Regions from separate parts of the Rahnella sp. CJA17(1/100) genome, predicted to be linked through region 3. Evidence: predicted binding sites of a transcription regulator. Region 3 holds the regulator's gene; each other region holds the start of a gene.
What was found. Region 3 encodes PurR, which represses purine synthesis genes. Its sites were predicted from a motif close to CANGCAAACGTTTGCNTG; they were not measured.

Region 1 (5,112 bases), on a different contig from region 3:
CAAAACGCCGCTCAGCAAAACGGCGCAGAAACGTTTGCAGGTTTTACGCGACAGCAACGATGGCTTTGTTATCGCACAGCAGGATTTGGAAATCCGCGGGCCGGGTGAACTACTGGGCACGCGTCAGACCGGCAGCGCTGAATTTAAAGTCGCTGATTTATTACGTGATCAGGCGATGATCCCGGATGTACAGCGCATTGCGCGTTATCTGCAGCAACAATTCCCTGATCATGCCAAAGCTCTGATTGAGCGCTGGCTGCCAGAAAGAGTCCGTTACACCAACGCCTGATCTCTCTTTTCGCTCATTCACTTCATCAAATCATTATTAAAAATGATGTTTTGTTTCCAACATATTCTCTTCTCTTTTCCCTATTGCGCCCCCAAAACCACTCTCCGCACTGGTTATTTGATAACCTTCACAGAGTGGGGAAAAGCCGGTAACCGGTTTCACCTCCCGTCACTACACTGATGATAATTAAGGCAACCCTGTCTGATGTCCTCAACATAAGGCCAAATCATCATGAGTATCAGCCAATCCCTCTTCACTTTTATAGAACAGAAAATCAGCCCCTTCGCCGCACGATTATCCTCACAGCGACATGTCATGGCAGTGCGTGATGGCTTCATCTCAGCAATGCCCTTTATGATTGTTGGTTCGTTTTTACTGGTTTTTGTTCACCCGCCATTTTCGCCCGAATCTTCATGGGGCTTCGCCAGAAGCTGGCTGGCGCTCTCGGCAAAATATGAAGTGCAGATCCTGACGCCGTTCAATATGACGATGGGCATTATGTCCATCTACATCTCGGCATCGATTGCCTACAATCTGGCAAGAAGTTACAAGCTAGACCCGTTCATGACCGCAATGCTGGCGCTGATGTCTTTCCTGCTGGTCGCAGCACCGCAGATTGATGAAAAGATGTCGACGGCGGCGCTGGGCGGCGTGGGGATCTTTACGGCTATTCTGGTGGCGATTTATGTCACCGAACTGACGCGGTTATTGAAAAAATACAATATCGGTATCCGTTTACCCGAACAGGTACCTTCAAACATTAAGCATTCGTTTGATTTGCTGATCCCGATTGTGGCCGTGGTGATTACACTTTTCCCGCTGAGCTTACTGGTCCAGTCAGGGTTTGATATGTTGCTGCCACAGGCGATTATGGCGCTGTTCGAACCCCTGATTTCTGCCGCAGACTCGCTGCCTGCCGTACTTCTCGCCGTGCTGATTTGCCACCTGTTGTGGTTCGCCGGCATTCATGGCTCGGCCATTGTATCTGGCATGTTGCAGGCTTTTTGGTTAACCAATCTCGGGCTGAATCAGACAGATCTCGCTGCCGGTTTACCCATGACGCACATCATGACCGAGGCATTCTGGAATTTCCTGATCGTGATTGGCGGGTCCGGCGCGACAATGGGACTGGTGCTGCTGTTTTGTCGCAGTAAGTCAGCGCATCTGCGCACAATGGGGAAACTCAGTCTGGTGCCAAGCTGTTTCAATATCAATGAGCCGGTGATTTTTGGCACACCTATCGTCATGAATCCGGTATTTTTCATCCCCTTCCTGCTGGCACCGATGGTCAATGCCGTTATCGCCTATCTGGCCGTATCGACGGATCTGCTCCCGCATATGATTTCACTGGTCCCCTGGACATCGCCGGCACCGATCGGGGCGGCCTGGGCGATGGGCTGGGATTTCAAAGTGTCGGTTCTGGTTATCCTGCTGATGGCACTGTCGATGGTAATTTATTATCCATTCTTCAAAGTCTACGAGAAGCAGTTACTGACGCAGGAAAAAGCCGCTGAGGCCGAACAGGTGTTCACTGAGAAGGCGGACGCGGCACAATAAACCCGACGGGAAGGAATAGTCAGGCACAGAAGCGATGTTTCTGTGCCTGTTTTTTTAGCTGATAGCCGGGAATACAGGCAGCATCAGATAGAGTTTAATCACAATCGCATTGGCGATATCGATGAAGAATGCGCCCACCATCGGCACCACCAGAAACGCCAGATGCGAAGGGCCAAACTGGTTGGTGATCGCCTGCATATTGGCAATGGCCGTCGGGGTGGCACCCAGCCCGAAACCACAGTGTCCTGCCGCCAACACCGCCGCATCGTAGTTTTTCCCCATCACGCGATAAGTCACGAAAATCGCATAAAGTGCCATTGCGAGGGCTTGAACGATAAGAATTGCCATCATCGGCAAGGCGAGTGCCGCCATCTCCCACAACTTAAGGCTCATCAATGCCATGGCAAGGAACAGTGACAAACTGACGTTACCCAGCACGGATACCGCACGGTCGAAGACACGATAAAAACCGAGCCATGCCAGCATATTACTCAGGATCACACCAACGAAGAGCACGCAGACAAAGGTTGGGATTTCAAATGCCGAGCCTTGCAACAGACTGGCGGCATATGTCCCTGCCATCAGGCAAATCGCGATCAGGGCAATGGTTTCAACCATCACCAGTGGCGTGATCATCCTGCCGATCGACGGTTTCTCAAATGCGCTCGGATCGACCATATCCTCGGGGTTTCCGTTGGGGGTGGAAGAATGGCTGACCAGATAGCGCGCTACCGGCCCCCCAATAATACCGCCGAGCACCAGACCAAAAGTTGCGCAAGCCATCGCGACTTCCGTCGCATTTTCAAAGCCATAACGCTCGATAAACAGCTTGCTCCATGCCGCGCCGGTGCCGTGGCCACCTGAAAGGGTAATCGACCCCGCCAGCAACCCCATCAGCGGATCCAGCCCGAGCATTTTCGCCATTCCGATACCGATGGCATTTTGCAAAAGCAGTAAGCCCACGACGACAAACACCAGCAGAAACAGCGATTTGCCGCCTGCCCGCAGACTTGCCAGATTGGCGTTAAGACCGATCGTGGCAAAAAATGCCAGCATCAGTGGCTCTTTTAAAGACATGTCGAAACCGACTTCCCAGCCGAATATCTGGTTGGCGATCAGTAACAATAAAGCGACCAGCAAACCACCGGCAACGGGTTCAGGAATGGTGTATTTTTTGAGAAATTTGACCGACTGGACGCATTTCCGTCCTAAAAGGAGTACCAACGTGGCGGCAACCAGGGTGCCGTAGGTGTCGAGTTGAATCATTGACGAACTCCATTTTAAAATAAATCCAATAAAATTATCGAGTTATAAAAACTTCACTGACATGTTTTTTCCCAGAAGCTGAATTAGAAGTCATTCAAGCTGCGTCAGGCAAGAAAAACAGGCCATAAATCCCGTCCAATCCAAAACCAGTCGAGGAATATTGCCATTAGCAAACGATTGCTTTTGTCGTTAATTTCAATAAAAATGCCCGCTTTGCCGCTTATTGGAATGCCACAGCATGAGTTCGCAAACCGCAGAACAAGAAACACAGCAACCCGATCTCTCCCGTCAGCAAAAAAGTGAACTGATTTACCGGCTCGAGGACCGCCCGCCATTACCTCAAACGTTATTCGCCGCCTGTCAGCATTTGCTGGCGATGTTTGTTGCGGTAATCACACCAGCACTACTGATTTGCCAGGCGCTGGGTTTGCCCGCGCAGGACACGCAGCACATCATCAGCATGTCGCTGTTCGCCTCCGGCCTGGCTTCTATTTTGCAGATTAAAACCTGGGGACCGGTCGGCTCGGGTTTACTCTCGATTCAGGGCACCAGCTTTAACTTTGTTGCGCCGCTGATCATGGGCGGAATGGCGCTGAAAAATGGCGGTGCGGATGTGCCGACCATGATGGCGGCGCTGTTCGGCACCCTGATGCTGGCTTCCTGCACTGAAATCATTCTTTCCCGTTTCCTGCATCTCGCACGCCGCATCATTACGCCGCTGGTTTCCGGCATCGTGGTGATGATTATCGGGCTTTCACTCATTCAGGTCGGACTGACGTCTATCGGCGGCGGTTATGCGGCCATGAGCGATCACACATTCGGGGCACCGAAAAATCTGCTGCTGGCTGCCGTCGTGCTGGTAGTGATTGTTCTGCTGAACCGTCAGCGCAACCCTTACCTGCGTGTCGCCTCTCTGGTTATCGCCATGGCCGTGGGTTATCTGGTGGCCTGGATGACGGGCATGTTGCCAACCGTTGCGCCAGCCGTGCAAAGCAACTGGATAACATTACCAACGCCGCTGTATTACGGACTGGGTTTTGACTGGAATTTGCTGATCCCGCTGATGCTGATTTTCATGGTGACATCGCTGGAAACCATCGGTGATATTACCGCAACCTCGGACGTTTCTGAGCAACCGGTCAGCGGCCCGCTGTACATGAAGCGCATCAAAGGCGGCGTTCTGGCCAATGGCCTGAACTCGATGCTTTCTGCTGTATTTAACACCTTCCCGAATTCCTGCTTCGGGCAGAATAACGGCGTCATTCAACTGACCGGCGTTGCCAGCCGCTATGTCGGTTTTGTGGTCGCGCTGATGCTGATCATCCTCGGGCTGTTCCCGGCTGTTGCGGGATTTGTGCAGCATATTCCTGAACCGGTACTGGGCGGCGCGACCATCGTGATGTTCGGTACCATTGCCGCTTCGGGTGTGCGCATTGTTTCCCGCGAGCGTCTGAATCGCCGGGCGATTATGATCATGGCGCTTTCTCTCGCCGTCGGTATGGGTGTTTCTCAGCAGCCGCTGATCCTGCAATTCGCACCGGACTGGCTGAAAACTCTTCTCTCTTCTGGCATTGCAGCGGGCGGCATTACTGCGATTGTTCTGAATCTGGTTTTCCCTCACGAGAAGTAAACGCAGGATGTAATCCGCGTGCAACAGCGGCAGAGGGTCTGGAACCTCTGCCGCTTTTTATTGCCTCCATTTGGCTAACCTGTTGAGAAAATTCGCTGTTTGCGGCATAAACAAAGAATCTTTTTCCATTTTCCCGTTACAGGGCTCCAGACGATGAGATTTATCGGTAAAATTTTGCTGACGTTCGCCTTACTTCTGGTGCTGGCGATCGTGCTGGTGTACGTCCTATTACAAACCCGCTGGGCTGCTGGCTGGGTCAGCCGCTGGGTCAGCAATAACAGCGAGTACCGTCTTTCCGTGGAGAAACTCGACCATAACTGGTCGTCGCCGGGTCGGGTGGCGTTAACCAATGTCATCTTCGGGCAGAAGA
Region 2 (5,112 bases), on a different contig from region 3:
CCAAGTGCTGGTTGATGATGAAGATTTCATTTTGCTGAGCGGCGATGACGCCAGCGGTCTGGACTTTATGCAACTCGGTGGTAAGGGCGTTATTTCCGTCACGGCTAACGTAGCTGCCCGTGAAATGGCCCAACTTTGTGAGCTGGCAGCGCTTGGCAACTTTGCCGAAGCGCGTCGCCTGAATCAGCGCCTGATGCCTTTGCATCAGAATTTGTTTGTAGAAGCAAACCCAATCCCGGTGAAATGGGCCTGTAAGGCACTGGGGTTGATGGCAACCGATACGATGCGTCTGCCTATGACGCCGTTAACAGATGCTGCCCGTCCGGTCGTGGAAGAAGCATTAAAAAGCGCCGGTTTGCTGTAACTCTTAGGAAGATTTGATGGCCTCTTTATTTGACAAGAACAGTTTCCAGATGACCCGATTGCAGAAAACGGCCGTAGCGAAAGTGGTCGGGGTTTCCCTGATCATGCTGCTGGCCGCCTGTTCAAGCGATCAACGTTACAAACGCCAGGTAAGTGGCGATGAAGCCTACCTGGATGCGTCAGGTCTGCATGAGCTGAAAGCGCCGGTCGGGATGATTCTTCCCGTGCAGAACGGAACGTATGAAGTACAGGCAGGATCAATGCAGGGCGCCGTGGGCAAACAGCTCGACATCCGTCCACCATCCCAGCCACTGGCGCTGCTGAGCGGTTCCCAGACGCAATTCTCTGGCAACAGCAGCACCGTGTTGCTGGAAAATACCGCGCAGAACCGTGATCTGTGGAATAACGTCGTGAAAGCGGTTGAGCAAAATAATTTCAAAATTGCCAACCGTGATGATGCTAACCAGACACTGACCACCGATTTCGTTGACTGGAATCGTGCGGATGAAGACTTCCAGTATCAGGGCCGTTATCAGATCAGCGTGAAACAGCAGAGTTACCAGTTAGCGCTGACGGTGAAAACGCTTGAGCTGAAACAACAGGATAAACCTGTGACCTCTTCTGCTGAAATCCAGCGTTACAACAGCCAGATGATGAACGCCATCACGGCGAACCTGGATAAAGTGCAGCAGGATACTCAGGCACGTCTCGACAACCGTCGTGTTGGTGAGATTGATGTTCAGAGCGGTGCAGATGATACCGGCCTGCCGGTGCTGATTGTTCGTGAGAACTACGGCGTTGTGTGGGATCGCCTGCCAAATGCCCTGGCAAAAGTCGGCATGAAAGTAACCGACAGCAGCCGTCCGCAAGGCACATTGTCTGTGACCTACAAACCGCTGAATGACGATGCGTGGCAGACACTGGGTGCGAAAGATCCGGGACTGACTTCCGGTGATTACAAACTTCAGGTTGGCGACCTCGACAACCGTAGTAGTTTGCAGTTCCTTGATCCGAAAGGTCATGCTCTCAGCCAGTCGCAGAACGATGCGATGGTGGCGGTCATGCAGGCCGCGTTTAGCCAGAGTAGCGCAAAATAATACCAAGGGGCTCCGGCCCCTTTTTACATCTGTTTTTTCCACTGGAGTAAGTAAAGATGCAAAAGTTAGCTGAGTTGTATCGCGGCAAGGCGAAAACCGTCTACACCACCGAAAACCCGGACCTTCTGGTACTGGAGTTCCGTAACGATACGTCAGCACTGGATGGTCAGCGTATTGAGCAGTTCGACCGTAAAGGCATGGTTAACAATAAATTTAACCATTTCATCATGGCTAAGCTGGAAGAAGCCGGTATTCCTACTCAAATGGAACGCCTGCTGTCTGACACCGAAGTGCTGGTGAAAAAACTGGATATGGTCCCGGTTGAATGCGTGATCCGTAACCGTGCTGCTGGTTCGCTGGTAAAACGTCTGGGCATTGAAGAAGGTCTGGAACTGAACCCACCGTTGTTCGATTTGTTCCTCAAAAATGACGCCATGCACGACCCGATGATCAACGAATCGTATTGCAAGACGTTTGGCTGGGTGAACGAAGAAAACCTCGCGCGCATGAAAGAGCTGAGCTACAAAGCCAACGACGTGCTGAGCAAACTGTTTGATGATGCCGGTCTGATCCTGGTCGACTTCAAACTGGAATTCGGTCTGTTCAACGGGGAAGTGGTGCTCGGTGATGAGTTCTCTCCTGACGGCAGCCGCCTGTGGGATAAAGAAACCCTGAACAAAATGGACAAAGACCGTTACCGCCAGAGCCTGGGTGGTCTGATCGAAGCTTACGAAGAAGTCGCTCACCGTATCGGTGTGAAACTGGACTAAGCTGCACGTTATTTTTTTAGCCAGACTACGCAATCGTTTACGCGGTATGCACTAAACGGGTGATGGCCTCCGTCACCCGTTCTCTTTACTGCATTTAATTTTCCTGTTTTAACACTGATTCCTTTCATTTAATTCCTCCGCCACTAAACTTACGTCCTTTCGCAGATGGTATTAACTGCGTGTGCTGGCTAGTCTTAAAAAAACAGGTTGGAGGTATCTATGCGTTGGCAAGGGCGTCGTGAAAGCGACAATGTAGAAGACAGACGCGGACAGGGAACTAACGGCGGCGGTTTAGGCGGCGGAGGAATGCGCCTGCCGATCCGTGGGAAAAGCGGTATCGTGATCATCATCGTGGTGCTGGTTGCCGGGTATTACGGTATCGACCTCACTCCGCTGATTGACGGCGGTCAGTCCGGCGGCATGCAGCAGCAAACACAGTCACAATCCATCAGCCCGAAAGATGACGAGCAGGCAAAATTCACCTCGGTGATCCTCGCTTCGACGGAAGACACCTGGAAAGAGATTTTCCAGCGGCAGGGCATGACTTATCGTGAACCCAAACTGGTGATGTATCGCGGCGCGACCCGCACCGGTTGTGGCACCGGCCAGTCAGTGATGGGTCCGTTCTATTGTCCGGCGGACAGCACGGTGTATATCGATCTGTCGTTCTATCAGGAATTGCAGAACAAACTCGGCGCAGGCGGTGATTTTGCGCAGGGCTATGTGGTGGCGCACGAAGTCGGCCACCATGTGCAGAATTTGCTGGGCACCGAACGCAAAGTTCGCGAGATGCAGCAGGGCGCGTCGCAGACTGTGGTAAATCAGTTGTCGGTGAAAATGGAATTACAGGCTGACTGTTACGCCGGTGTCTGGGGGCACGCGATGCAGCAGCAAAATGTTCTCGAAGAGGGCGATCTGAAAGAAGCGCTGGATGCCGCGCAGGCCATCGGCGATGACCGGTTGCAACAGCAAGGTCAGGGGCGCGTGGTGCCGGACAGCTTCACTCACGGTACTTCCCAGCAGCGTTATACCTGGTTCAAACGCGGCTTTGATACCGGTAATCCGGATCAGTGTAATACCTTTGCCAGCCGCTGATTAAGTGGCAGGAAGCGCTGGTCTGCTGCTAAAAACTGTTCAATAATCAATGACCGATCCAGAGAGGCTCCCCGGGCCTCTCTTTCATTTTCATGTTGAACCGCTGGGAATGCCATGGCTTTTCTCGATCCAACCCTATTGATCTTACTTGTTTTCGCCGGTCTGGGCATTATCAGCCACAACAGCGCCGTCACCATCGCAATGTTCTTCCTCCTCACTGTGCGTATTACGCCTCTGAACAGTTTTTTTCCGTGGATAGAAAAATACGGCCTGACTATCGGCATTATTATTCTGACCATTGGCGTGATGGCGCCGATTGCCAGCGGAAAAATCAGCGCCAGCACCATGGTGCATTCTTTCCTCCACTGGAAATCTATTGTCGCCATTCTGGTGGGTGTGCTGGTGTCGTGGCTTGGCGGACGTGGCCTGACGCTGATGGGTACGCAGCCGCATCTGGTGGCTGGCCTGTTAGTCGGCACCGTGCTGGGCGTGGCGTTGTTTAAAGGCGTACCGGTCGGGCCGCTGATTGCTGCCGGTCTGTTATCGATGATTGTCGGGAAAACCTGACATGTCTGCGACGTTGCTACAGCAGCAGATGCAGCGGCGGGGTGTCCGGCGTTTGCTGGTATTCAGTGGCGGGACGCAGTGGTGTGAACAACAGGCTGTCCTGTTCTCTGCTCAAAGTGCCGGTGACTGGCTGTGGCTGAGTGATTCACCGCCTGATGGCGTCACATCCTGCCCGCCTTCAGCGGCGCAGACGCTGCTCGGACAGGACATTTTTCACGGTGTGTTTGATGCGCGTTATGGCCTCAATACCGAGGCGCTGGCGGTATTTTCCGGCACATTGAAAGCCGGAAGCTGGCTGATTCTGCTAATACCGGAATGGAACGCCTGGCCTGGCACGCCGGACGCGGACAGCCTGCGCTGGAGCGAACAACCGCAGGCGATCCCGACGCCGCGTTTCATCCGCCGTTTCCGGTCTTTACTCGAACAAGATCGCAACATTACGGTTTGCCGGCAGGATCAGCCTTTTGATATCCCCCCGCTGCCAGCAGCACCCGACTGGCTGCCACCCGACGGCCAGCCCACCGCTGAACAATCGCAGATTTTACAACAACTGATGCAGGCTCAGTCCGGTGTATGGGTGCTGACGGCTGCCCGTGGCCGTGGCAAATCGACGCTGGCGGGAATGCTTGCCAGACAGTGGCCGGGCACCTGTTGGGTAACCGCACCGGCGAAAGCCTCAGCCAGCCAGATTCTCAATCATCAAACAGAGTCTGCCCGCTTTATCGCGCCGGATGCGTTGCTTTCATTATGCCGCGAAGGCGCGGTAACGGACATTGACTGGCTGATTATCGACGAAGCGGCAGCAATTCCGACGCCGATGCTTTCGGAAATTATCGCGGCTTTTCCGCGTGTGTTACTGACCACTACGGTTCAGGGATACGAAGGCACCGGACGCGGCTTCTTACTTAAATTCTGTGCATCCCTGCCGCGGTGGCATGACCTGCGTCTGAATTCCCCGATCCGCTGGTCATCATCCGACACGCTTGAGCCGTTTATCAGTCAGTTATTGTTGTTTGACGAGCATTTGCCTGTAGCAGAACAGACGGGCGGCACATCAGAAATTTTCTCCATTGATGCCGACGACTGGCTGAGTGAACCGGCGCTGTTAGAGGAATTCTACGGCCTGCTGACCAGCGCTCACTACCGCACGTCGCCGCTGGATCTGCGGCGTTTGCTGGATGCGCCGGGCATGACATTCAGCGCGTCACGACAGAAAAACA
Region 3 (5,112 bases):
TAGCCACGCGCCGGCAGTGTCAGCAGGTGGCGAACGGCTGGCGCGGCGAATTACGTGTGGCGGTTGACCGGATTGTAAAACCCGCACGGACACGGCGTCTGGTGCTCGATTTCTACCGCCATTTTGCGGACACCGAACTCATTATTCACTCAGAAGTGTTTAATGGTGTCTGGGATGCGCTGGTTGACGGGCGGGCAGACGTGGCGATCGGTGCTACACGCGCGATACCGGTTGGCGGGGGCTTCAGTTTTCGTGACATGGGATTTATGGACTGGCATTGCGTCGTCAGCCCGCAACATCCGCTGGCGCAGTTATCCGGCGCGCTGAATGATGATGAGTTGCGGCCTTATCCTGCACTCTGTCTGGAAGACACCTCCCGGACATTGCCTAAGCGGGATACATGGACGCTGGATAACCAGCGGCGGCTGGTCGTGCCAGACTGGACCTGCGCGCTGGAATGCCTGACCGAGGGCTTATGCGTGGGTATGATGCCGGTTCATCGCGTCACGCCGTGGATAGAACAGAAAAAGTTGCAGGTGCTGACGCTGGAAAATACGTTTCCCGACAGCCCGTGTTGCCTGACGTGGGATCAAAGCAATCCGTCACCCTCGCTGGCCTGGTTGCTGGAATATATGGGCGATACAGAAACCATGAATCAGGAATGGCTGCGTGATTAGAAAAAAAACGCCTGCATCTGCAGGCGTTCGATATCTGTTAACGGCGGTAATCGCGGTACGGACCATCGGCTACGGAACGGCGTTCGACCAGTTTCGGATGCACCTCAATGGTCTGAGACTCTTCACGCTTACTGACAATTCTGTCCAGCAACATGGTAAAGGCCATTTCACCCAGACGTTCTTTCGGCTGATGCACGGTTGTCAGCGCGGGGGAGAAGTAACGGGCGTTACGCACATTGTCGTAACCGATCACGGAAATATCCTGAGGAACGCGCAGGCCCAGTTCGTCTGCGGCACAGATTGCGCCCATTGCCATCACATCGCCACCACAGAATACGGCAGTCGGGCGGTGCTTCTGCATCAGAATTTTATGCATCGCCTGATAGCCCGATTCCGGCTCGAAATCGCCCTGAACTACCCATTCGTCACGCAGCGGAATATTGGCTTCAGTCAGTGCTTTCACAAAACCCTGGAAGCGGCCACCGCCGGTATTACGTGCCAGTTGGCCCGGGATCACCCCAATATCACGATGACCGCGTTCAATCAGATAACGCCCGGCCATGTAACCCCCTTCGAAAGCATTATCAATAATGCTGTCGGTGAAGTTCTTACGCGCTTCGCCCCAGTCCATGACCACCATTGGGATCGAACGGTGCTCCTCGAGCATATTGAGCAACTCATCAGGATATTCCGCGCACATCACCAGCAAGCCATCGACGCGTTTTTGCGCCAGCATTTGCAGGTAGGCTTGTTGTTTCTCCAGATTATTATGCGAGTTACACAAAATCAGCGTATAGCCTTTGGAGAAGCAGCTGTTTTCTACGGCTTCAATCACTTCGGCAAAATAGGGCGCTTCGCTGGAGGTGGCAAGCAGACCGATCGTTTTGGTGTTATTGACCTTCAGACTGCGGGCTACAGCACTCGGCGAGTAATGTAACTCTTTGATTGCAAGGAGAACCGCTTCTTTGGTTTCTTCGGCGACGAAACGTGTTTTATTGATGACGTGCGACACGGTTGTAGTGGAAACGCCAGCGCGCTTTGCGACATCTTTAATCGTTGCCATGTAAACAATGACTCCTGAACTCACGTGTTTCAGCACGTTAGCATTATGTTAATCGTTTGCTTGCGTGGATCTCACTGCTGGCTTCTAAAAGGGCAGTGAAATCGTTGGGTGGATTCTTCAGAATGAGGCGTGAAATGCTCTCGGGTGAAATCAACCAGCACACAGGCGTGTTAACCGACAATTTTCTCTTATAATGCAGGAAAGTGGAAGTAAAATTCTCAGGGATACATTGTCATTCAGCACAAGATTTTAAATGTTAATTATGCGAAAATGCGTTGGCACACAATTAGTGTGGCTTAAAAAATGCCACAATTTGATCCGAAAGGGGGTTTGATGGACAGCAACCTGAAATTATCGTTGATCACCACGGTATGCGCTTTGCTTATGATTATCGCTTTCAGCTTCACTGCGGTGATGAACTGATTCAGTAAGTGAACCGCTATAAAAAAGGGCGATTCCTGTTACAGGAATCGCCCTTTTCAATTTTACGCAGTGGCCGTTACCGCCGATACTCTTCCCTGCAGAAACTCTTCGTTAAATGCTATTCAATGGCTGATTAGCGAAACTTCAGACTTAACGAATTGTTTATTATCGGATCGTTTTCGGCGTCATTACCCGGCGTGCACCCACATAATGATCTTGCCAGTAATCGTCGCCGAGAGAGGTGATTTTAATGTCTTCGCCCGTTCTTGGAGACTGAATAAACTTGCCGTTCCCCACGTAAACACCAACATGGTCTGCTGCGCCGCGGTTATTGATTCTGAAGAACACCAGATCACCGCTTTCAAGTTCGCCGCGTTTGACCGGAGCCGCATCGCGCAGGTGATACATTTCATTCGCTGTGCGTGGCATCTTAATACGGATCAAATCTTTGTAGGCGTAATAAACTAAGCCGCTGCAATCAAAACCGGTATTCGGCGAGGTTCCGCCCCAGCGATACGGTTTTCCTACCTGATGCATCAGTTTGGTCATCGCCGTTTGCTGGGCATGCTGATAGCGTTTTTTATGCGTTGCACTTAGCGTAATCGGTTTGCTGTCTTCTTCAGGCTTTTTACCTTTACGGTGCCGGCCATACGCTTCTTTTTTACTGACCCTTTCTGTGCTGTTTTTCGCGAGTGAACGGGTTTTGGCGTGTTTCTCTGTTTTGCTTTCGGCCCGTGTGGTCTTCAGTGTCTTTTCTTTTTTACTTTCGGCCCGGGTCGTTTTGACACTTTTCTCCGTCGTGGTCTTTCGTTTAGCCAGTTCGGTGCTTTTAACTTTCTTCTTCGAATTCTTGTCCTGAATTTTTTGTTCTGTCACTGGCGCGATTTTAGTTTTTTTACTGGTTTTCGCGGCCACCGTTTTTCGCTTTCGCCGTTCTTCAGGTGCAGCCTGATTAACATGGCTTTTACGCTGATCGGCAGAAACACGTGTCTGCGGCGATGCATGTGCCATATTCAGAAATAGCTGGGTAAAGAGCAGCACAAAAAGCGTGAACAGTAAGCGCATAGCTTCGTTACCATGAGTGGTAGGTTAAACATCAGGGATGTCAGAGTATTGCCTAAAAGAACCTGACAAAAAAGCACGAATTGACTCGATTCTAGATCATATTGTGAGAAAAAGTTAATGGCTTTTTTTATGTCGAAATAACCGCCATTTTTAGTCAAAAAAATAACCACTTTTCATGGTGTTAATATTTGAGTTAAAGAATGGAATTTTGCAAATCTGGCGTTATCGATGAACGCCAAAAATGTTATTCTCAATGAATGTTTAAAGATGTGAGCCTGAGCGCACACATTAAAGATTGTTAAATAAAATGCCAGTATTGAGAAAGACCCCACAAAAAATGGCGTTTTTATCTGATGGCTGCCATCGTTACAATAGAAGGTATTGTGATTGCGCACCGTCTCTTTATGCTGCGCGTGAAGAGTAATGATCGTGACAGCCTGTACCGGCTTGAGGAAGCAAGAAATGACCACTCCAACAATTGAAAAAATTCAGAAGCAAGTTTCTGAAAACCCGATTCTGCTGTACATGAAAGGTTCGCCGAAACTGCCAAGCTGCGGTTTCTCCGCTCAGGCTGTTCAGGCGCTTTCAGCCTGTGGCGAGCGTTTCGCTTACGTGGATATCCTGCAGAACCCGGACATCCGTGCTGAGATGCCAAAATTTGCTAACTGGCCAACGTTCCCGCAACTGTGGGTTGACGGTGAACTGGTTGGCGGCTGCGACATCGTGGTTGAGATGTTCCAGCGCGGCGAACTGCAGCAGTTGATCAAAGAAACCGCTGAGAAATACAAATCTTCTGAAGAGAGTAATACGACAGAAGACTAACGTTTTTTCGGCCGGAAAGTAAAAAGAGCGACATGATGTCGCTCTTTTTTTGTCTTCAGTTCGGCGCAAAAGCCGTTATTGCTGATTTTCTTCCGATGCTGTTTCGTCTTCGACTTCTTCGTCTGAAAGCGCCAGAGGCCAGCCGCCTAAGCGTTTCCAGCGGTTGACCAGCTCGCAGAACAACTCGGCTGTGCGCTCGGTGTCATACAACGCAGAATGTGCCTGGCTGCTGTCAAAGACGATGCCCGCGCTGATACAGGCTTTTGCCAGCACCGTTTGCCCAAGCACCAGCCCGCTTAATGCGGCGGTATCAAATGTGGCAAAAGGGTGGAACGGATTACGTTTCAGTCCGGCACGTTCAGCCGCTGCCATCAGGAAGCTGTGATCAAAATTGGCGTTGTGCGCCACGATGATCGCGCGGTTACAGTTTTGCTCTTTCATCCCTTTACGGATGACTTTGAAAATCTCGTGCAGGGCTTCATATTCACTGACTGCACCGCGTAACGGATTGGTCGGATCGATACCGTTAAACGCCAGGGCTTCCGGCACCAGTATTGCGCCTTCAAAGGGCTCGACGTGGAAATGCACGGTCTCATCGCTTTGCAGCCAGCCGTCCTCATCCATCTTCAGGGTGATGGCTGCAATTTCCAGCAGCGCATCGGTTTTGGCATTAAATCCGGCGGTTTCTACGTCGATAACCACGGGATAAAAACCACGAAAACGGCCTCTCAGGGCGTTAATGTCACTATTCTCGGCCATTAGTTTCTTATCTTCATCGAATTCAGCACGCATTATGGCAAATTTTGCCGCCACTTGCAGGGTTGTGGCAAAAATGGGTCAATAAAAAAGGGCGCGATTGCGCCCCTGTCAGTGTTCGGGGAAGATTAATTCCCCAGCCCCTGACCTGCGTGTTTGGATTCGATCAGCTCGATTTTATAGCCGTCCGGATCTTCTACAAACGCGATAATGGTAGATCCGCCTTTGACCGGGCCGGCTTCACGGGTCACTTTTCCGCCTGCATTACGGATGTCATCACAGGTTTGCGCGACGTTATCAACGCCC
Region 4 (5,112 bases), on a different contig from region 3:
ACCGGTGGAACACTGGGATGTGCCTTTACCTGAGGTCATCACGCCTGGAAAAGTGTGGAGATGGTGATGCCAGACGATATAAATCCACGGTAAGCAGAGTGCCAGCCAGAAATAGAAAGCACACCTCATAAGTATGTTGTAACTAAGCTTGGAACCCGCACCTCTCCCTCGCTTTTTAAAACCCCAACCAATTGAAATTGATAATACTTTATCTTTATACATACCGTTACACGCCGAAACCAATCACTCACGGACAGCAAGGTTTGTCACGCCTATTATTCTCACATCGGCCCCGCAGTGGGGTAGACACACAAACCAAGATCCCTGAGGAATTAAAGATGAAAAAAGTATTAGCTCTGGTTGTAGCCGCTGCAATGGGCCTGTCTTCTGTCGCTTTCGCTGCTGAAACTACCGCAACGCCGGCACCTGCTGCTACCACAACCACCGCAGCTCCGGCTCATGCCACTAAGCATAAAGCACACAAGAAACCTGTTCAGAAAGCGCAAGCTGCCAAGAAACACAAAAAAGCCGCTAAAAAAGCACCAGTCGCTCAGAAGGCGCAGGCGGCTAAGAAACACGTGAAACACGCTAAAAAAGCGGCACCTGTTGCTCAGAAAGCGCAGGCGGCTAAGAAGCACGTGAAACACGCTAAGAAAGCTGCTCCTGTTGCTCAGAAGGCGCAGGCGGCTAAAAAGCACGTGAAACATGCTAAGAAAGCTGCTCCGGCTAAAGCAACTCCGGCAGCATAAGAAGTCACTAAGAAGTCTTTGTGAACGAATCTGTTCACTCTTATCAAGACTGAAAAATTTAACACCCGGTTCGCCGGGTGTTTTTTTCTCCGTTTTCTGCCCTGAGGTACTGACAGATGATGCTGCGCCGCTACCTGTTCGAAATCACTTTTTCATCAATGATCCTCTGCGGTCTGATTACCCTGTCCTTTTACTTCTGACGTTTTGATCCCCCCTTTATTCCCTCTGCAGACATTTTTTAACGCCCTGATGCCATAAAACAAAAAACCGCCTTTCGGCGGTTGGTATTTTGTCTGTTTCAGAAAGGCTTATCAGTAAAGCAAACGGGCACGAATGGTTCCCGGAATCGCCTTCATCAGTTGCAGCGCGGTAGTCAGCGTATTGATATCCGTTTCTGCATCAATCACCACATAACCGATTTCTGGACTGGTTTGCAGGTACTGCGCAGCAATGTTGATGCCCTGTTCCGCAAAAATCTGGTTGATGCTGGTCAGCACACCCGGACGGTTTTCATGGATATGCAGCAGACGGCTGGCTTTCTCGGTATGCGCTGGCAGAGACGCTTCCGGGAAGTTAACCGCTGACAGTGTAGAACCGTTGTCAGAGTATTTCGCCAGTTTGCCTGCCACTTCGAGGCCGATACCTTCCTGCGCTTCCATCGTCGAACCGCCGATGTGCGGCGTCAGCAATACGTTGTCGAATTCACACAGCGGAGAATTGAACGGGTCACTGTTAGTCGCCGGTTCTTCCGGGAAGACGTCGATAGCCGCACCGGAAAGATGTTTGTTACGCAGCGCATTGCACAGAGCAGGAATGTCGATCACGGTACCGCGTGAGGCGTTGATTAACAACGCGCCAGGCTTCATCTGCGCCAGCTGCACTTCAGAAATCATGTCTTTGGTTCCGGCTGTTTCCGGCACATGCAGCGTGACCACGTCGCTGGTATTGAGCAATTCTTCCAGTGTGGCAATCGGCTGCGCGTTGCCCAAAGGCAGTTTGCTTTCGATGTCATAATAGAAGACGCGCATCCCCAGGCTTTCCGCCAGAATCCCCAGCTGCGTGCCAATGTGGCCGTAACCGATGATACCCAGACGCTTGCCGCGCGCTTCGAATGAACCGACCGCCAGCTTGTTCCAGACACCACGGTGCGCTTTCGCATTCGCTTCAGGAATGCCGCGCATCATCAGCAACATCTCGCCCAGCACCATTTCCGCAACCGAACGGGTGTTGGAGAAGGGTGCGTTAAAGACCGGAATACCGCGACGGGTCGCAGCTTTCAGATCTACCTGATTGGTGCCGATACAGAAACACCCAACAGCCACCAGTTTTTCGGCTGCCTGGAACACTTCTTCAGTCAGCTGAGTACGCGATCGGAGTCCAACAAAGTGCGCATCACGGATCGATTCTTTCAGCGATTGCGTGTCTAAAGCACCTTTGTGAAATTCAATATTGGTGTAACCCGCGGCACGGAGTGTATCAACCGCACTTTGGTGGACGCCTTCCACTAACAAAAATTTAATCTTGTCTTTCTCAAGTGATACTTTTGCCATTTCCCGACCCTATATTTTTCTGGCTGAATTCGAACTGCAAGATGACTGCTCACAGTCAACATAACAAAAAATCCGCCATCATCAATACAAACGATTGCCTGCCCCCCAGCAGAAGGCTCAGCACGCCTGCCGGTTTTTAGCATTTCATGCTGGTTCAATTTTACTGTGCCAGACGTTCAGGAGGAGAAATACAGAAATGTGACATAAGTCACCAAATTAAAGCCTTTGAAGAAAAGATGATTCAGTCAGAAAATTATCATCTTCATAACATTGCGTTATGACAGTGCAATGACGAGGCTTAGGCTGGCTGCCTTGCCCTAAAGCAGCCAGATCTTCTGCTTATATTCTGATTACTTCAGTTTGACGGTTTTGACACCTTCAGAAGTCCCGACCAGCGCCACGTCAGCACCCCGGTTGGCGAACAGGCCGACAGTCACAACACCGGCAATACTGTTGATCTTATTTTCCATCGCGACGGCATCAAGAATGTTCAGGTTATGCACATCAAGGATCACATTGCCATTGTCTGTCAGCACATTCTGGCGGTATTCCGGCAGGCCGCCGAGTTTAACCAGTTCACGCGCAACATAAGAGCGCGCCATTGGGATCACTTCCACCGGCAGCGGGAATTTACCCAGCACATCAACCTGCTTGGAAGCATCCACGATACAGATGAATTTTTTGGCAATCGCGGCAATGATTTTTTCGCGGGTCAGCGCAGCGCCCCCCCCTTTGATCATCTGCATCGAGCCGTTGATTTCATCCGCGCCATCGACATACACATCCAGCGAATCCACTTCATTGCTGTCGAAAACATGAATACCCAGACTCTTCAGTTTTGCGGTAGAAGCATCGGAGCTTGAAACCGCACCTTCAATCTGGCCTTTGATGGAACCCAGTGCATCAATGAAATGTGCGGCGGTGGATCCGGTACCGACACCGACAATGGTGCCCGGCGTGACGTAATCCAGTGCGGCCCAGCCGACTGCTTTTTTCAATTCTTCCTGCGTCATAATGGCTTCTCTGTCTGATAACACGTAAGTGGCGTGAATAGTTCGGTGGAACGAAGAGTGCCGGTGATTATAAAGCATGTCCCGGCAATTTGGATAAACAACACCGCAGCCAGATCACACTTATTAAGTGCAATTGTGCTGCAAACACAAAGATTTTCCTCACCACAAATCCTGACAATCTGTGGCATAGTGTTCGGATAAAATTAAATCTAAGGGACAGAACTCCGATGAAACGCCCGGACTATAGAACGCTGCAGGCACTGGACGCGGTGATCCGTGAGCGCGGTTTTGAGCGCGCAGCGCAGAAGCTTTGCATCACACAATCGGCCGTCTCTCAGCGCATCAAGCAACTGGAAAATTTGTTCGGCCAGCCGCTGCTGGTTCGTACCGTTCCACCCCGGCCGACTGAACAGGGACAGAAATTACTGGCCTTGTTACATCAGGTGGAATTACTGGAAGAAGAGTGGCTTGGCAGTGACAGCAACAATGAAAGCAATGATACACCTCTGCTGCTTTCACTGGCGGTCAATGCCGACAGTCTGGCAACCTGGCTGTTACCGGCGCTGAAATCAGTGCTGGTTGATTCCCCTATCCGCCTGAATTTACAGGTGGAAGATGAAACGCGCACGCAGGAACGTCTGCGTCGTGGTGAAGTGGTGGGCGCGGTAAGTATTCAGCCCCAGCCACTGCCGAGCTGTCTGGTGGATCAGCTTGGTGCGCTGGACTATTTGTTTGTGGGTTCGAAACCTTTTGCTGATCGCTATTTCCCGAACGGCGTTACCCGCTCCGCCTTGCTGAAAGCGCCTGCGGTAGCGTTTGACCATCTGGACGATATGCATCAGGCCTTCCTGCAACAGAACTTCGATTTATCGCCGGGCAGCGTGCCGTGCCACATCGTTAACTCGTCGGAAGCCTTTGTGCAACTGGCCCGTCAGGGCACCACCTGCTGCATGATCCCGCATCTGCAAATCGAGAAAGAGTTGGAAAGCGGCGAGCTGATCGACCTGACGCCCGGCCTGTTCCAGCGCCGTATGCTTTACTGGCACCGTTTTGCGCCCGAAAGCCGCATGATGCGTAAAGTCACCGATGCACTGATCGCCCACGGACATCAGGTGTTGCGTCAGGACTGACAGAATTATCCGGCGTGAAAAGCGGCGTTTAATCGCTTTTCTCCCGGACCATCTCGATCAATGCCCGCAGGCTCGCGGGCACATGCCGGTTGCCCGCGAAGTAGAGAAACAAACCGGGGATTGGCGGGCACCAGTCTTCCAGCACTGCGATTAGCCGCCCTTCTTTCAGCGCAACCTGCGCATAATCTTCAGGAACATACGCGATCCCCAGCCCGTCCTGTGCGGCCTCAATCATCAGTTGCGTATTATCCAGCGTCAGATTTCCCGGCACGTCCACCGCCACTTCCTGTCCGCGTTTGTGGAACTCCCAGCGATAGCGTTTTCCGCTGGGCAGGCGCTGACGCAGACACTGATGGCGGGCGAGATCATCCGGCGTTTCAGGGGCGGGATGCGCCGCAAGATAATCCGGCGAAGCCACGGCCAGAAAGCGCATGTCGGGGCTGAGTCGCACGGCGATCATGTCCCGTGGAACCGCTTCTCCCAGCCGGATCCCTGCGTCAAACCCTTCCCCGACAATATCCACCAGCTTTCCTTCCGCCACCAGATCCAGCGCCACACCGGGATAACGCGCCATGAATTGCGGCACAATATTGCGCAACAACAAGCGGATAGCGCCCTCGCTGCCGTTGATACGTAATTCACCCGTCAGCCGCCCCGGCTCGCCCGCCAC

Region 1: the regulator PurR is predicted to act here: its motif matches at 3,279-3,296, upstream of AACU55_RS04795 (nucleobase:cation symporter-2 family protein).
Region 2: the regulator PurR is predicted to act here: its motif matches at 2,257-2,274, upstream of ypfJ (KPN_02809 family neutral zinc metallopeptidase).
Region 4: the regulator PurR is predicted to act here: its motif matches at 2,383-2,400, upstream of serA (phosphoglycerate dehydrogenase).

Annotation. Positions count from the first base shown of each region.
Region 1 is NZ_CAWOJA010000007.1:94,331-99,442, forward strand. Features, by position in the region: gene recG (ATP-dependent DNA helicase RecG) at 1-289, shown strand, start outside; gene AACU55_RS04785 (PTS sugar transporter subunit IIC) at 521-1,846, shown strand; gene gltS (sodium/glutamate symporter) at 1,901-3,112, opposite strand; gene AACU55_RS04795 (nucleobase:cation symporter-2 family protein) at 3,351-4,742, shown strand; gene AACU55_RS04800 (AsmA family protein) at 4,896-5,112, shown strand, end outside.
Region 2 is NZ_CAWOJA010000002.1:70,608-75,719, reverse strand. Features, by position in the region: gene dapA (4-hydroxy-tetrahydrodipicolinate synthase) at 1-364, shown strand, start outside; gene bamC (outer membrane protein assembly factor BamC) at 381-1,460, shown strand; gene purC (phosphoribosylaminoimidazolesuccinocarboxamide synthase) at 1,517-2,230, shown strand; gene ypfJ (KPN_02809 family neutral zinc metallopeptidase) at 2,450-3,325, shown strand; gene AACU55_RS01245 (DUF441 domain-containing protein) at 3,440-3,892, shown strand; gene AACU55_RS01240 (tRNA(Met) cytidine acetyltransferase TmcA) at 3,894-5,112, shown strand, end outside.
Region 3 is NZ_CAWOJA010000044.1:415,793-420,904, forward strand. Features, by position in the region: gene punR (DNA-binding transcriptional activator PunR) at 1-677, shown strand, start outside; gene purR (HTH-type transcriptional repressor PurR) at 715-1,740, opposite strand; gene cydH (cytochrome bd-I oxidase subunit CydH) at 2,074-2,163, shown strand; gene AACU55_RS18845 (C40 family peptidase) at 2,329-3,228, opposite strand; gene AACU55_RS18850 (hypothetical protein) at 3,582-3,710, shown strand; gene AACU55_RS18855 (Grx4 family monothiol glutaredoxin) at 3,691-4,050, shown strand; gene rnt (ribonuclease T) at 4,126-4,842, opposite strand; gene gloA (lactoylglutathione lyase) at 4,935-5,112, opposite strand, start outside.
Region 4 is NZ_CAWOJA010000005.1:51,879-56,990, forward strand. Features, by position in the region: gene AACU55_RS03510 (5-formyltetrahydrofolate cyclo-ligase) at 1-67, shown strand, start outside; gene asr (acid resistance repetitive basic protein Asr) at 339-749, shown strand; gene serA (phosphoglycerate dehydrogenase) at 1,061-2,299, opposite strand; gene rpiA (ribose-5-phosphate isomerase RpiA) at 2,650-3,312, opposite strand; gene AACU55_RS03530 (LysR family transcriptional regulator ArgP) at 3,540-4,442, shown strand; gene AACU55_RS03535 (LysR family transcriptional regulator) at 4,471-5,112, opposite strand, start outside.